2 regions of the Synechococcus sp. MU1625 genome follow, and region 1 is predicted to be linked to the other one. Evidence: predicted binding sites of a transcription regulator. Region 1 holds the regulator's gene; the other holds the start of a gene.
The links. The regulator NtcA, encoded in region 1, controls nitrogen genes in cyanobacteria. The targets are predictions, from matches to a motif close to GTANCNNNNGNTAC.

Region 2: a site for NtcA is predicted at 4,797-4,810, ahead of FZX13_RS06705 (molybdenum cofactor guanylyltransferase). Genes of this name have one in related genera too.

Annotation. Positions count from the first base shown of each region.
Region 1 covers NZ_VTLA01000003.1:168,173-175,350, reverse strand. The annotation lists gene FZX13_RS08040 (thioredoxin domain-containing protein) at 1-388, shown strand, start outside; gene thyX (FAD-dependent thymidylate synthase) at 433-1,155, shown strand; gene dcd (dCTP deaminase) at 1,167-1,760, opposite strand; gene FZX13_RS08025 (cob(I)yrinic acid a,c-diamide adenosyltransferase) at 1,760-2,359, opposite strand; gene rph (ribonuclease PH) at 2,504-3,247, shown strand; gene ntcA (global nitrogen regulator NtcA) at 3,306-4,022, shown strand; gene FZX13_RS08010 (DUF3084 domain-containing protein) at 4,050-5,201, shown strand; gene FZX13_RS08005 (resolvase) at 5,198-5,638, shown strand; gene FZX13_RS08000 (DUF3146 family protein) at 5,622-5,879, opposite strand; gene pth (aminoacyl-tRNA hydrolase) at 5,879-6,496, opposite strand; gene FZX13_RS07990 (TatA/E family twin arginine-targeting protein translocase) at 6,525-6,755, opposite strand; gene psbH (photosystem II reaction center phosphoprotein PsbH) at 6,765-6,965, opposite strand; gene psbN (photosystem II reaction center protein PsbN) at 7,050-7,178, shown strand, end outside; gene FZX13_RS07975 (glycoside hydrolase family 38 C-terminal domain-containing protein) at 7,178-7,178, opposite strand, start outside.
Region 2 covers NZ_VTLA01000002.1:154,496-161,673, reverse strand. The annotation lists gene FZX13_RS06730 (circularly permuted type 2 ATP-grasp protein) at 1-705, shown strand, start outside; gene FZX13_RS06725 (alpha-E domain-containing protein) at 699-1,694, shown strand; gene FZX13_RS06720 (transglutaminase family protein) at 1,667-2,566, shown strand; gene FZX13_RS06715 (redox protein) at 2,554-3,045, opposite strand; gene FZX13_RS06710 (GTP 3',8-cyclase MoaA) at 3,125-4,168, opposite strand; gene FZX13_RS06705 (molybdenum cofactor guanylyltransferase) at 4,165-4,737, opposite strand; gene FZX13_RS06700 (NarK family nitrate/nitrite MFS transporter) at 5,024-6,565, shown strand; gene FZX13_RS06695 (nitrate reductase) at 6,647-7,178, shown strand, end outside.

The sequences.
Region 1 (7,178 bases):
GATCGAGTTCTACGCCGACTGGTGTCAGGTCTGCAGAGAAATGGCTCCCTCAATGCTGGAACTGGAGCAAAGTTCCCGAGAGCGACTCGATGTAGTTCTGGTGAACGTCGACAATCCCCGTTGGCAAGATCTGGTTGATCGCTACGACGTGAATGGCATTCCTCAGTTGAACCTGTTCAACGCCGAGGGGGAGCCAAGGGGCCGATCCCTCGGCCTGCGCAGCTCGGAAGAACTGCAACTCTTGAGTGCTGCACTGCTTGAGAATCAGCCATTGCCGCCCTTGCCTGGAGTCGGCAGCATCAGCCGTCTGCCTGGCCCCTCCTCCGCAGATAGCGCATTAGCGGGAACGTCGAGCCAACCAACGGCTGGACCTCGCAGCCATGGTTGACACACCTCGCCATGATCACCACAACTCGTCACTCTGACGCTCCCATGGACCGCTTTCGGGTCGATCTGATCGCTGCCACGCCGAACCCGCAGCAATGCATCTATGCGGCCATGCATCAGGACTACAGCGAAGGTTTTGTGGCCGGAGATCGTGCCAGTTGGCCTGATGAACAACGGGCTGGGGAGATCTGCGTCAAACGTTTGCTATCCGGAGAGCGCGGCCATTACGGCCCCATGGAACATGCACAGATCGTGCTGAACGTGGGCTGGTTTCCTCATTCGGTGATGCAGCAGGCCCGCACCCATCGGGTCGGCGTGAGCTTCGATGTGCAATCGATGCGCTACACGGGCGATCGCATCTGCAGAGCAGCGGATGGGGCCCTAGAGCTTGAAGAGGTGTTTTATTTGCGGCCCGTCGGCGACTACAGCGACAGGCAGGGCAAGAAATATGCCTACACGGAAGAGCTGCGCAACCAAGATCTTGATCTGTGCCGAAGCGCGGCCGAGCGATACAGGGATCTTCTCAAAGCCGGCTTCTCCGAGGAGCACGCCCGCGGCATCCTTCCGTTCGACTACCGCCAGCACTTTGTGGTGAGCTTCAGTTTGCGCGCGTTTCTCCACTTCATGGATCTGCGGGCCAAACTCGATGCTCAGCTGGAGATCCGCCAACTCTGCGATCTGATGTGGCCTCACATGGTGGATTGGGCTCCTGAGTTCGCCGCCTGGTACGAAAAAAGCAGGCTGCATCGAGCACGACTGGCCCCTTAAAGCGGGGAGATCTAAACCTTGGCGAGCGTCACACGTTCGGGCTGGTGCTGGTATTTGCCCTGTCGATCGCTGTAGGTGGTCGCACAGGCATCACCCTCAAAAAACAACAGCTGACAGATGCCTTCATCGGCATAGATCCTGCAGTCAGCACCGGAGCTATTGCTGAATTCAAGGGTGAGGTGACCCTCCCAGCTGGCTTCCGCTGGAGTGGTGTTCACAATGATTCCAAGGCGGGCATAGGTGCTCTTCCCCAAACAGATCACAGTGATGTTGGGAGGAACTCGAAGCTTTTCAAGCGCTACGCCAAGGCCATAGGAGTGGGCCGGAAGAATGAAATATCGACCATCCTCATCTTCATGGAGAGGAGTGGGCTCGAGATTGGCCGGATTGAACCGCTTGGGATTCATCACCGTGCCGGGAACGTGCCGGAAGATCAAAAATTCCTGAGGAGATAGGCGTAGGTCGTAGCCGTAGGAGGAGCAACCAAAGCTCAGCACCGGACGCAGCTTCTGCTCCGGATCTAGATGACGGACGAGGCCGCTCTGAAATGGCTCGATCATTCCCTGCCCAGCCTGTTCAGTGATCCAGCGATCGCACTTGAGCATCAGAAACCTCGGCGCAACTCCGTGACTTGATCTGCCATCTCCACCACGCCGGCGGGGATCGCAGGTCCTGTGATGATCACATCCATCGAGGCGGGCCGCTGCTCGAGAGCTGAAATCACGTCCGATTCATTGAGGTAACCGAAGGCCACAGCCAGGCCGATTTCATCCAGGACCAACTGGTCGAGATCCCCCTGAATCAAATGCTGACGGCAGATGGACCAAACGGCAGCAACCGCCTCCGCACCGCCGGGGTGATTCGGAGAGGAGAGGCAGAGAGGCACCTCAGGACGCAGCCAAACCAGGCCTCCACAAAGTTGGACGCGACCTGCGGGCCCCTGCTGCACGCCCCCTTTGAGGAACTGACTGATCAGAACACGACTGCCCAGGCCAGCGGAACGCATCGCCTGACTGAGAACACTGGCGAAACTGCCGCGATAGGGCGCTGTGTGAACCTGGAGCTGCCCTTCGGGCGCCACCAGATATAGGGGTGGAGGATCTGCAACAGGTGGGAGGGGCCTGAGTCCTGCCCGCTGCAAAGCCTGCTGATCCCGATCCAGAGAGTTCTGGAACGCTTGTGGGTCGGCAAGGCTTGTGGTCATCACGGCAACATCCGTCCGGGCAATCCCGGCAAGACCTTGAATGTAGCGGCGAGATGACATTCCACAAGTCCATTGACACCACCCATGGTGTTTGGACGGGCGAGAACCAACCGCCTGCGAGGCTTGAAGAACTGCACACCACCGATGAGCCAAACCGCTGGAAGCCGCACCGATGGCCGTCGCCCTGAGCAATTACGGCCGTTCTCGGTGACCTGGAATCCCATGGGTTTTGCCTTGAGCTCCCTTGTGGTTCACACCGGCCGAACCGCTGTTCTGTGCAGCGTCTGCCTGGAGGACAAGGTTCCCCGCTGGCGGAAGGGGGAAGGGTTGGGATGGGTCAGCGCCGAATACCGGCTGCTGCCGGGATCCACGCCGCAGAGGCAATCACGGGAGCTCATGAAATTGTCGGGCCGCACGCAGGAGATTCAACGCTTGATCGGCCGAAGCCTTCGCGCTGTGATCGACATGAAGCGTCTGGGCGAGCGCACCTTGCTGATCGACTGCGATGTGATCCAGGCCGACGCCGGAACACGGACTGCATCCATCACGGGAGCTTGGCTCGGCCTTGAGCAAGCCTGCCTTTCACTCGTGGAAAAGGGGATTCTGGAGCAATCGCCACTGATCGACCAGGTAGCGGCCGTGTCCGTCGGCCTGGTGGGTGGCCAGGCCTTGCTGGATCTGGACTACAGCGAAGACAGCAGAGCTGAGGTGGACCTGAATGTTGTGCAGGCTGGCGATGGTCGCCTGTTGGAGATCCAGGGAACTGCGGAGGGAGCGCCCTTCAGCCGCAGCCAGCTCAATGAATTACTGGATCTGGCTGAGCCTGGATTGACATCCCTAATGCAGGCGCAACGCCAAGCGATGAACGAGCACAGCAGAGTTACGTAATAACCGCTACACGGCGGCCACCGTTGGCTCCGTAGCTTCGCCTCACCAGGGGGTTGTCATGACCAGTAGCCGAGGTTTCAGCCGATACGCCCCGCAGATGGTGGCTCCAACCCCCAGCACAGAACCGGCCAACCGCTCCCTCCTGGAAATCATCCGGGATCTGGACGGCGCCAGCAGTGAACTGGTGGACCGCAACAAGACCATCTTTTTCCCTGGAGATCCTGCTGAACGGGTCTATCTGATCCGCCGCGGAGCGGTCCGTCTCTCCCGCGTCTACGAGTCAGGGGAAGAGATCACAGTGGCCTTGCTCCGCGAGAACAGCCTCTTTGGGGTGCTTTCGTTGCTGACCGGTCAACGGTCTGATCGCTTCTACCACGCCGTAGCCTTCACCAGAGTCGAGATGGTGACGGCGCCTGCGACATCCGTGAAGGCGGCGATCGAAGCGGATACCAGCGTTGGCCTGCGCTTGCTGCAGGGCCTTTCCAGTCGGATTCTTCAGACCGAAACGATGATCGAAACGCTGACCCACAGGGACATGTCATCCCGACTGGTGAGCTTTCTGTTGGTGCTGTGCAGGGATTTCGGCGTCGCGGATGAACTGGGAATCACCATCGACCTGCGCCTGTCCCATCAGGCCATCGCCGAAGCGATTGGCTCAACGCGCGTGACAATCACGCGTCTGCTGGGAGACTTGCGTCAATCCGGTCTGGTTCAGATTGACCGCAAAAAAATCACCGTTCTGGATCCAATCGCTCTGGCCAAACGATTCAGCTAGGCAGCACGTCAACCCACAGGTGCGGCCATGAGTGGCTGGGCACTGATCCTGGTTCTGCTGGTGCTCGGGGGCGTTCTGTCGACCCTGGGTGACCGGCTGGGAAGTCGTGTCGGCAAGGCCCGCCTGAGTCTGTTCAAGATGCGCCCGCGACGGACCGCCGTTCTGATCACGGTGCTAACCGGCAGCCTGATCAGCGCACTGTCGCTCGGCCTGCTGCTGCTGGTGAGCCGCCAGCTGCGGGTGGGCCTGTTTGAACTGGATGCTCTGCAAGACCGGCTCCAGGACAGCCGGCGGCAGCTCGATGCAGCCGAACGGGAACGGGAAGAGACCCGAACAGAAGCCAACCGGATCGCTGCTGAACTCAAGCAGTCACAGCAACGGGCTGACACCCTGCGCCGTGAACTGGCTCCCCTGCAGAACGAACGCGCCCAACTCGAAGCAGAACGTGAGCGTCTGAGCCGGGACATCGCCTCCCGCGATGCCGACATCCAGCGCACGGAGGCCGAATTGAAAAGCGTGCGGAGCCGAATCCGAGCTGGCGAGCAGGAACTCAAGGAACTCGAATTCAACCTGGTCGCCCTGAGGCGTGGATCGGTGGTGATCAGTAGCGGACAGACCTTGGCGAGAGCAACGGTTCGTCTCGATGCTCCTGATCAAGCGAAACAGGCTGTCGACAGGCTGCTTCAAGAGGCCAATGCCAACGCCTACGGCAAGGTGAGGCCGGGTGAAGCACCCGAACGACAGTTGATCCGCGTTCCCCGCAGCGACGTGGAACGCTTGCAGAACATCATCCGCAAGCCGGACACCTGGGTGATCTCGCTGCGCTCCGCCACCAATGTGCTGCGTGGTGAAACGGCGGTGTACGCCTTCCCCGAAGTGCGTCCCAACCGCCCGGTGGCGCAAAGCGGTGACGTGCTAGCGACCACCACACTGCGAACGGATGAACGCACACCGGAGGGCATTCGAACGCGGCTGAACCTTCTCTTGGCCTCCGCCTATGCCGAGGTGCAACGGCGAGGATCCCTGACGGAAGGACTGCAATTCGATGGATCAGCACTCTCCCAACTGGCCCAGGCATTGATGGAGGGACCCAGCAAAAGCGTGGTCTTGAAGGTGATTGCCGCAGGGATCAGCTACAGCTCCGATGCTGTGGTCGTCACGGTTGAGGCATCCCCATGAAGCGGGTGGCCGTGCTCGATCCAGGCCGCTGCAAATGTGGCCTTGTGCTGGCCGATCTTCAGCATGGTCTTGTTAGCGAGGGCCATGTTCTGACCCCAGAGGCCGTGGAACCCTGGCTCGAGCAGTGGAATCAAGACCAAGCTCTAGATCGCATCCTGATTGGCGACGGAACAGGAAGCCAAGCGTGGATCAAGCGGCTGGAAGGCCTGGGCAGCCTCACCGTGATTCCGGAGCAGGGGACCACCCTGCGGGCAAGACAGCGTTACTGGACGCTGTGGCCGGCTCGGGGTTGGCGCCGAGTTCTACCGAAAGGGCTGCGCATTCCACCGGTGGACCTGGATGCTGTTGCCGCCTTAGTCATGCTGGAAGAGCACCTGGGGTGCCACCTGCAATGGCCAGAGCCTGCACCCACTTTCGTGCTCAAAACCTGGCCCTGACCATGAAGGTGTAGTCACCTCCTGGTTCGAGCTTGTAATCAGAACGCACCAGGAACCGCCGCAAGGCATCCTCGATCAGGGCACGTCCTAAGGACGGCTCCACCATCAGCTCGCCGCGGTCAAAAGCCCAGGAAAACTGCCACTCAAAGCCTCCGGCAGAGACCTCACCCTCAACACATTTCGCCTGAAAACATTGGCGAAGCACCCGTAGATGGGCTGTTGTCGCCGGAAGAGCCGGCATCAGTCTTCGGACTCCAGGTCGTAGCGAAACCCGTTGATCCAGGTCCCGGCGCGCTCAAAGCTCTGACATTGAAGACGATGAATCCCTTCCAGGACAGCGTCTAGGACAGCGCCCACACAGGGTTGCTCCAGCTTGCTGAAGGGACCAAGCACGTGAGACACCGTTCGGGCACGACGCTCGGCAGGGTTCTCAGCCGGAGCACCAATCCCGATCCGCAGCCTGGGGAACGCCTGGGTGCCGAGATGCTGAATGGTGCTACGCAGTCCGTTGTGACCACCAGCACTCCCCTGAGCACGCAGCCTCAAACGGCCAAGGGGGAGATCCATGTCATCCACCAACACCAGCAGTTGATGGGGCTCGAGGCCAAACCAATCGAGCGCAGCACGAATGGCACGACCGCTGTCGTTCATGTAGGTCTGCGGCATGAGGAGGCGCAAACGCTGATCACCCACTCCTGTGTCGGCCGCCAAGCCATGCAATTTGGCTTGCTGCCGAAAGCTGAATCCGGAACGCTCCGAAAAAAGCTCCAAAGCCATGAAGCCGATGTTGTGGCGCGTGCCCGTGTATTTGGTGCCGGGGTTCCCCAGTCCCACGACAAGCTTGAGATCGGTGGTCATACCACTGCGGCGACTCAGTTGTGGCGACTCAGTCGCCGGGGGGAAGTTCTTCGATGGGTTTGGCAGCGTCCGCTGGCACCTCCGGATCTGCCATGGCTTTGTTGATCTCGCGCTCAAATTCCTTGGACGCGGATTGGAATCCCTTCAGGGTCTTTCCCAACGTGCGACCAAGCTCTGGCAAGCGCTTCGGACCGAAAACCAATAACGCAACGGCGCCGATAACCGCCATTTCGGGGAGACCGACGCCGAAGATATTCATGGGTTCAGATCAGCCGAGGCCGTTCCAGTTCACGTTGATGCCCTCAAGGATGAGGGACTTGTTGTAGAGCTGAAGGATCACCAGAAGGAACACCAAGAAAAGCACCATGAAGATGCCCATCACGGGAGTGGTGCCCCATCCGGGAACCACCTTGCCGTACTCGGAGTTCAGCGGGCGGAGAAGGTCTCCCAGACGGGTGCGTTGGGCCATGACGACGCTGGGTCTCGGGTGGTTTGAAGTCCCGATACTGTAGGGGCCGACTCCGGTTAGGGGTCGATCCTGTCGAGAGATGTGATGGAAACGTCGTCCCCAGCCCTGTCCGTTGCCATCGGTGTGCTCGCCGTTTTGTTCGGACTCACCGGTTTTGGTGTGTACCAGGCCTTTGGTCCGCCATCAAAAGCACTCGATGACCCGTTTGACGAT
Region 2 (7,178 bases), on a different contig from region 1:
GAAGACGGCCGGGTGTGGATGCGCAGCACCAACGGGCTCAAGCCCGTGGATGTGATCTACCGCCGTATCGACGACGATTTTCTCGATCCCACCGTGTTCCGGCAGGACTCGATGCTGGGGGTGCCGGGCCTGATCGACGTGCTTAGGCAAGGACGGGTCGCCATCGCCAATGCCCCCGGCACCGGCGTCGCCGACGACAAGCTGATCTACGCCCATGTGCCGGCAATGATCCGCTACTACCTCGATGAGGAGCCGATCATCGAGAACGTTCCCACCTATCTCTGTGCCCGGCCCGACGATCAGCGCTATGTGCTCGACCACCTCGAGCAACTGGTGGTGAAATCGGTGGCGGAAGCCGGGGGCTACGGAATGCTGATCGGCCCCCAGGCCAGCCGATCGGAACTGGCTGACTTCGACACCAAGATCCGTGCGAATCCCCGCAACTTCATCGCGCAGCCCACACTGCAGCTCTCCACCGTGCCATCCCTCAGTGACGGTGAGCTGTATCCCTGCCACGTGGATCTGCGCCCCTATGTGCTGCGCGGCTCAAACAGCTGGGTGAGCCCAGGGGGGCTGACGCGGGTGGCCCTCAAGCGGGGCTCACTGGTGGTGAATTCATCCCAAGGGGGCGGCTGTAAGGACACCTGGATCGTCGACGACCAACGGATGTCGGCACCGCAGCCAAAGGAGGCTGTGCCGTGTTGAGTCGCGTTGCCGATTCGCTCTACTGGATCAACCGTTATCTGGAACGCGCCGAAAACATCTCGCGTTTTCTGGAAGTAAGTGAAGCGATGGCTCTGGACTGTCCTCCGGGGAGCGCAGAACCATGGTTGCCGTTGGTGGAGGTGACAGGGGATCGGAACAGCTTCGACGTGGCCTATCCCGATGCCACTCCCAAACAAGTGGTGCGCTTCCTACTGCTGGACCGCAGCAATCCCAACAGCATCGTGAGCTGCATTGCGATGGCTCGGGAAAATGCAAGGCAGATCAGGGATGTGATCACCACGGAAATGTGGGAGCAGATCAATGATCTGCACTGGAGCCTGCAAGACGACGAAGACATCTGGCGGGAACCCGTGCAGGAGCAACTGCAGATCATCCGCCGCGGCTGCCAGCTTGTGTACGGGATCACCGACACCACACTGAGCCGCGATCTGAGCTGGCTGTTCAGCCAGCTGGGACGTCTGATCGAACGCGCTGACAAAACCTCCCGCATCCTCGACGTCAAATACTTCCTGCTGCTGCCGTCCACCGAGGAGGTCGGCGGGGTGCTGGATGAACTGCAGTGGATCACCCTGCTGCGCACGGCGGGCGCGTATCAGATGTACCGCCAGAGCGTCCAACAAGCGATCAGCCCCGCATCGGTGGCCCGCTTTTTGCTGCTGGATCCATTCTTTCCTCGGTCGGTGCGCTACTGCCTCCAGGGCATCAGCGACACCTTGCAACAGATCCAGCAGCACCCGAGCCAAGACACGCCAGATGATCTCGACTGCTTACGCGGCCAGCTCTTGGCCCGCTGGAGCTACGTGAGGATCGACAACCTGATCGAATCCGGTCTGCATGAAGCGATTGACCGGCTTCAACAGGACCTCAATCAACTCCACATCCTGATCCAGACCCGCTACTTCACCAGCGCCGACCTCCGTTCCACTCCCACCGATCCAGCATGCGCGCTCTCATCGTTCACCGCCTGACGTATCGGTATGAGGCCACGGTCGTTCTGGGGGAGCATCGCCTCTGTCTGAAACCCAGGGGACAGGGGTTCCAGACCCTGCTGGACCATCACCTCAGCGTGCTGCCTGAACCTGAGCAACGTCGGGAACTGGTGGCCGCCAGCGGCGACGAAATCCAACGGCTCCACTTTCTTGGCAGCACCGAGCAACTCGTCTTTGAGGCCCGCAGTCTGGTGGAAACCCGGCCGGCACCACCGCTGCAGAGCTGCTTCAACGGACTCGAACCACCACTGCCCTACCCGCGAGGCCAACTCAACAGTGATCTGCAGGGCGCCTTAGAAGGCTGGTTGCCCAATGGCCAGCACGAACCCGCAGCCATCGACCTCACTCAGGAAGCGCTGATGGGCAGCAACCAACAGACCCTGGCCTTTCTGAATCAACTCATTGAACTGATTCAAGAGCGGGTGAAATACACCCAACGCCATGTGGGGCCGGCCTGGCCAGCGGGCCGAACCCTGCGCGAGCGAATCGGCTCTTGCCGAGATCTGGCCATGCTGATGGTGGCCTGCTGCCGCGTGGTGGGTCTTCCGGCCCGATTCGTGAGCGGATATCAACTGCAGCAACCTCCCCCGAACGAGTACGACCTCCATGCCTGGGCGGAGGTCTACCTACCTGGAGCGGGCTGGAGAGGCTTTGACCCCAGTGCCGGCAAGGAGGTCACCGAGCGCTATGTGGTGCTAGCCACCTCCTCCAAACCGGAACTCACCGCGGCCGTGAGCGGCAGCTTCAGCGGCCCCCCAGGAACAGCGAGTGAGCTGAATTGGCAGATTCAGATCAACGACGAAGCCTCCGGAACAGAGAACTCACAACACAACCTCGTTCAGGCCGCCTGAAGCAGAGGTTCCACCCCATGCAACTGGGGCTTCCGAGCAGAGCTATGGGTTGCAGCCATCAAGGCCGGGATCTCGGCGCTGTTGTAGACCCGAAATTCCCGCACAAGAGAGACGCCCTCCTCACGGACCGCCTGGTTCAGAACGACGGAGCCGTCGGGATCGGAAATCGAGCGGTGGAAGGTGCCGGGGGGAATGCGAAGGATGTCACCACCACTTTCCAGCCGAACGATGTGAAACGGCTGCTCCCAGGCCAGATTCACCAAAAAGAAGGTTCTCCCGCCACTCGCCGCCAGCAAATTGTCTTCCTGATGGGGATGCAAATAAAACTGCCAGGCTCCACTCTCAGGGTCGTTGGGTGGCGACACCGCAGGACCGCTGTGAATCACCAAGTCACGCGCGTTGGAGGTGTCCACAGTCACGTCGAAAAAACGAACCGATGGGGTGTCGCGAAAGCGCTCGTAGGCCAGCAGTTCGAACATCTCAATGGATCCTTGAAGATCCTTCAGCTGACTTGTTGTACCGGGAGCCTCACTCAAAAACGGTGACGATCACAACGGTTCAGCCCCCCAGATACGCCATCTCCGCATGCGTTGACGCACCGGCCTCTGGATCACGCTCCTCGCTGTAGCGGTCTTGGCGCCGCTGCCAAAGATCGCGTATGGCCTGCTCGAGGCAAGGCTCCGACGAGAGCACAGGCTTGAGATCCATGCCATGAGCAGAGAACAAACAGGTGAACGCCTGCCCATCGGCGGTGACACGCAACCGGTTGCAATCTCCACAGAACGGCTCACTGATGGAGGCGATCACACCGATGGATCCGGCACCATCGCAATAGTTCCAACGCTGGGCCGTGCCACCCCTGGGGCGCCCCAGGGGTTCGAGGGGCCAACGGGCGTGAATGCGCTCCACCATCTGCGCCGCCGGCAGCACCTGGTCCAGCCTCCACTGGTTGCGGTTGCCCACATCCATGAACTCAATCAAGCGCAGCTCCACCCCCTGCTGCCGCGCCAAACCGGCCAAGGGAAGAAGTTGATCATCATTCATCCCCCGTTGGATCACAGCGTTGAGCTTGAGTTCACCGGCCGAGGGGTCAAAACCAGCGGCACGAGCCGCCGAAATGCCGTCCTGCACCTTGCGCACCAACCGTTCACCGGCGACAGCGCCACCCTGGAGACCAGCCATGCGCGCTGCTGCCTCCCCTTCTGCTGCATCCAAGCTGATGGTGATGCGATTCAACCCTGCTGCGCGCAGCGACCGAGCCATCGGTTCCGAAAGCAAAACCCCATTGCTGGTCAGCGCCACCACTTCAAGACCTGCTATGGGATCTGAGCGACGCCTCCGGGCCTGCGCCACTGCCTCAAGCAAGGGCAACAACCGACGGCTCAACAACGGCTCTCCACCCGTGAGCCGTAGCGTTTGGGTTCCAAGGCGCGAGGCGACACGAATAACGCGCATCTGCTGCTCAAGCGTGAGCAAGCCAGGGGGATCATCCACATCCGGACGGCAGTACGGACAAGCGAGATTGCAGCGGGCCGTCAGCGACAGCCGCAGTACTCCGAGGGGCCGGTTGAAACGATCTGCGAGCGGCAGCGAGGTGCTCATCCTTCCAACGCTGACAGATCTGCTGAGCAATTGGCATTCAGCAGAGCCTCTGCAGGCAACTGCACCGACTGATGAGGAACACGCATCAACCAGTCCATCCAGCGCAACTCTCCACGTTGCAATTGCTGATCGAGACAGGAGCGAAAGGGGGAGCCTGAAGGAATCACCGCCAACAACGGCTGCAGCCGCATACCGTCATGGGCCACCGCTGCTTGCTCAGGAGCACGGTTCCAGGCCGCGATGAGCTGAAGAAATACAGCCGTCCGCAAGCGCGGCATGTCCACCGGAAGCACCAGCAACGCCTCCCCGGGCGGAAGCGGCAGCACCCTGGCAAGCGCCTGCAGGGGGCCATTCCAAGGAGGGGGCTCCAACAGCATGGAACATCCGGGTCGGAGCCCCAGCACCTCTGCATGCTCGCGATGGCGACTCAACACCTGCACCGGATACCCCAAGGGCAGCAGCTGGTCGACCAACGCGGTGAGCCAAACACCACCGGATGGATGGGGCAACAGCGCTTTGTCACGCCCCATGCGACGGCTGCTACCGCCACTGAGCAAACAAACCCGCAAGCCTTGGTTCACATCTCTGATCAACAATCTGCACCAGCGAAGTCCAACAACCCAACAAAGTTGCAACCGCTACCAAATCATCCAGGCACAAGAACACCTGATCCAATCAATCAGCTCCATTGATGTTTGCAGGGGAACACAAAAACAGAAATTGGTAACCAATCTGACCAAAGAGTGGCCCGACGAATTGATTAACTGCGCGAGTTAAACGGATCTTCTTTTCGACCGTTTTGCCATCCCCGGGCACCCTTCGTTTTGACGCCCGAGGTTTCACTTCTTCTTCTCAATGCTTGGCGACCTCTGGTCGTTCCAGGGCAGGTATCGAACCCTTCACCTGACCTGGATCGCCTTCTTCCTGACCTTCGTGGTCTGGTTCAACTTGGCCCCTCTGGCCACCACTGTGAAAGCGGACCTCGGATTGACCGTTGGTCAGATCCGCACCGTGGCCATCTGCAATGTGGCCCTCACCATCCCGGCTCGCGTGCTGATTGGCATGCTTCTGGACAAATTCGGACCCCGGATCACCTATTCCTCGATCCTGGTCTTCTCAGCCTTTCCCTGCCTGCTGTTTGCGTCCGCTCAGGACTTCAACCAACTGGTGGTGGCACGTCTGCTGCTCTCCATCGTGGGCGCCGGCTTCGTGATCGGCATCCGAATGGTGGCCGAGTGGTTCCCTCCTAAGGAAATCGGCCTCGCGGAAGGGATCTACGGCGGCTGGGGCAACTTCGGCTCCGCCTTCTCCGCCCTCACGATGGTGGCCCTCGCCGGCTTCCTCTCCTTCTCCGGTGGTTTCGAACTGCCGACCGGTGCTGTTCTGAACTGGCGCGGTGCGATCGCCCTCACCGGCATCGTTTCGGCTGCCTACGGCTTCTTCTACTTCTTCAACGTCACGGACACACCCCCCGGCAAGACCTACCAGCGGCCTGAAAAGACCGCAGGCCTGGAAGTCACCTCCATGCGCGACTTCTGGGGCCTGCTCGGCATGAACGTGCCCTTCGCAGCCATCCTCTGCGTGCTCTGCTGGCGTCTCGGCAAGGTGGGCTTCCTCACCGCAAGCACCTATCCGCTGGCCCTCGGTGCCGTCGCCGTCTGGTTTGCCTTCCAAACCTGGGGAATCATCCGCACCAACCGCGATCTGATTCTTGGCAACAAGGTTTATCCCAAAGAAGACCGCTATGAGTTCCGCCAGGTGGCGATCCTCGAGCTCACGTACATCGTGAACTTCGGTTCCGAACTGGCCGTGGTTTCGATGCTGCCCACCTTCTTTGAAACCACCTTCGATCTGCCGAAGGCCACCGCCGGAATCCTGGCCTCCTGCTTCGCTTTCGTGAACCTGGTGGCCCGCCCTGCCGGTGGTCTGATCTCCGACCGCGTCGGCAGCCGCAAGAACACCATGGGCTTCCTCACCGCCGGTCTCGGCGTGGGCTACCTGGTGATGAGCATGATCAAGCCGGGCACCTTCACCGGCACCACCGGCATCGCCGTTGCCGTGGTGATCACCATGCTCGCCTCCTTCTTCGTGCAGTCCGGTGAAGGCGCCACCTTCGCGCTGGTGCCCCTGGTCAAGCGTCGCGTCACCGGTCAGGTGGCCGGTCTGGTCGGTGCCTACGGCAACGTTGGTGCTGTGACCTACCTGACCATCTTCAGCCTCCTGCCGATGTGGATGGGCGGCGGCGGCGAACCCACCCCCGAGGTGATTGCTGCCTCCAACAGCGCCTTCTTCCAGATCCTGGGCGTCGCAGGTTTGGTCGTGGCCTTCTTCTGCTTCTTCTTCCTCAAGGAGCCCAAGGGCTCCTTCGCAGAGCTGCACGAAGGCGAAACGGCCTGATCCATCAGCCTCAGCAGCAACGCATTGCTGCGCAACGACCCGGAGCTTCCGCTCCGGGTTTTGTTCTTTTTTGGTTCCTGCATGGTCAACTCCCCCCGCAGCGTGCGCAGCCAGTGCCCCTACTGCGGCGTGGGCTGTGGCCTGGAGCTGCTCCCACCTGCTGTGAAGGGTCAAGCCGTGAAGCGGGATGGTGAAGGCAATCCAATGTGGACCGCCCGCGGCGACCGCGAGCATCCCTCCAGTCTTGGTCAGGTCTGCATCAAGGGCGCCACGGTTGGCGAAACCCTGGCCAAAGGACGAATGCGCCAACCCCTATTCCGCGAAACGCTCGAGGACGACTTCGCACCGATCAGCTGGGACGAGGCCCTCGACAAAATCACCGGACAGATTCAGGCAAGCGTGACCCAGCGCGGCAATGCCGATGGCATCGCCATGTACGGCTCCGGCCAGTTCCACACCGAGGACTACTACCTGGCCCAGAAACTGCTGAAAGGCGCACTCGGCACCAACAATTTTGATGCCAACTCGCGGCTGTGCATGAGCTCAGCAGTGGCGGGCTACACCCGCAGCCTGGGCTCCGATGGCCCCCCCTGCAGCTACGAGGATCTCGACC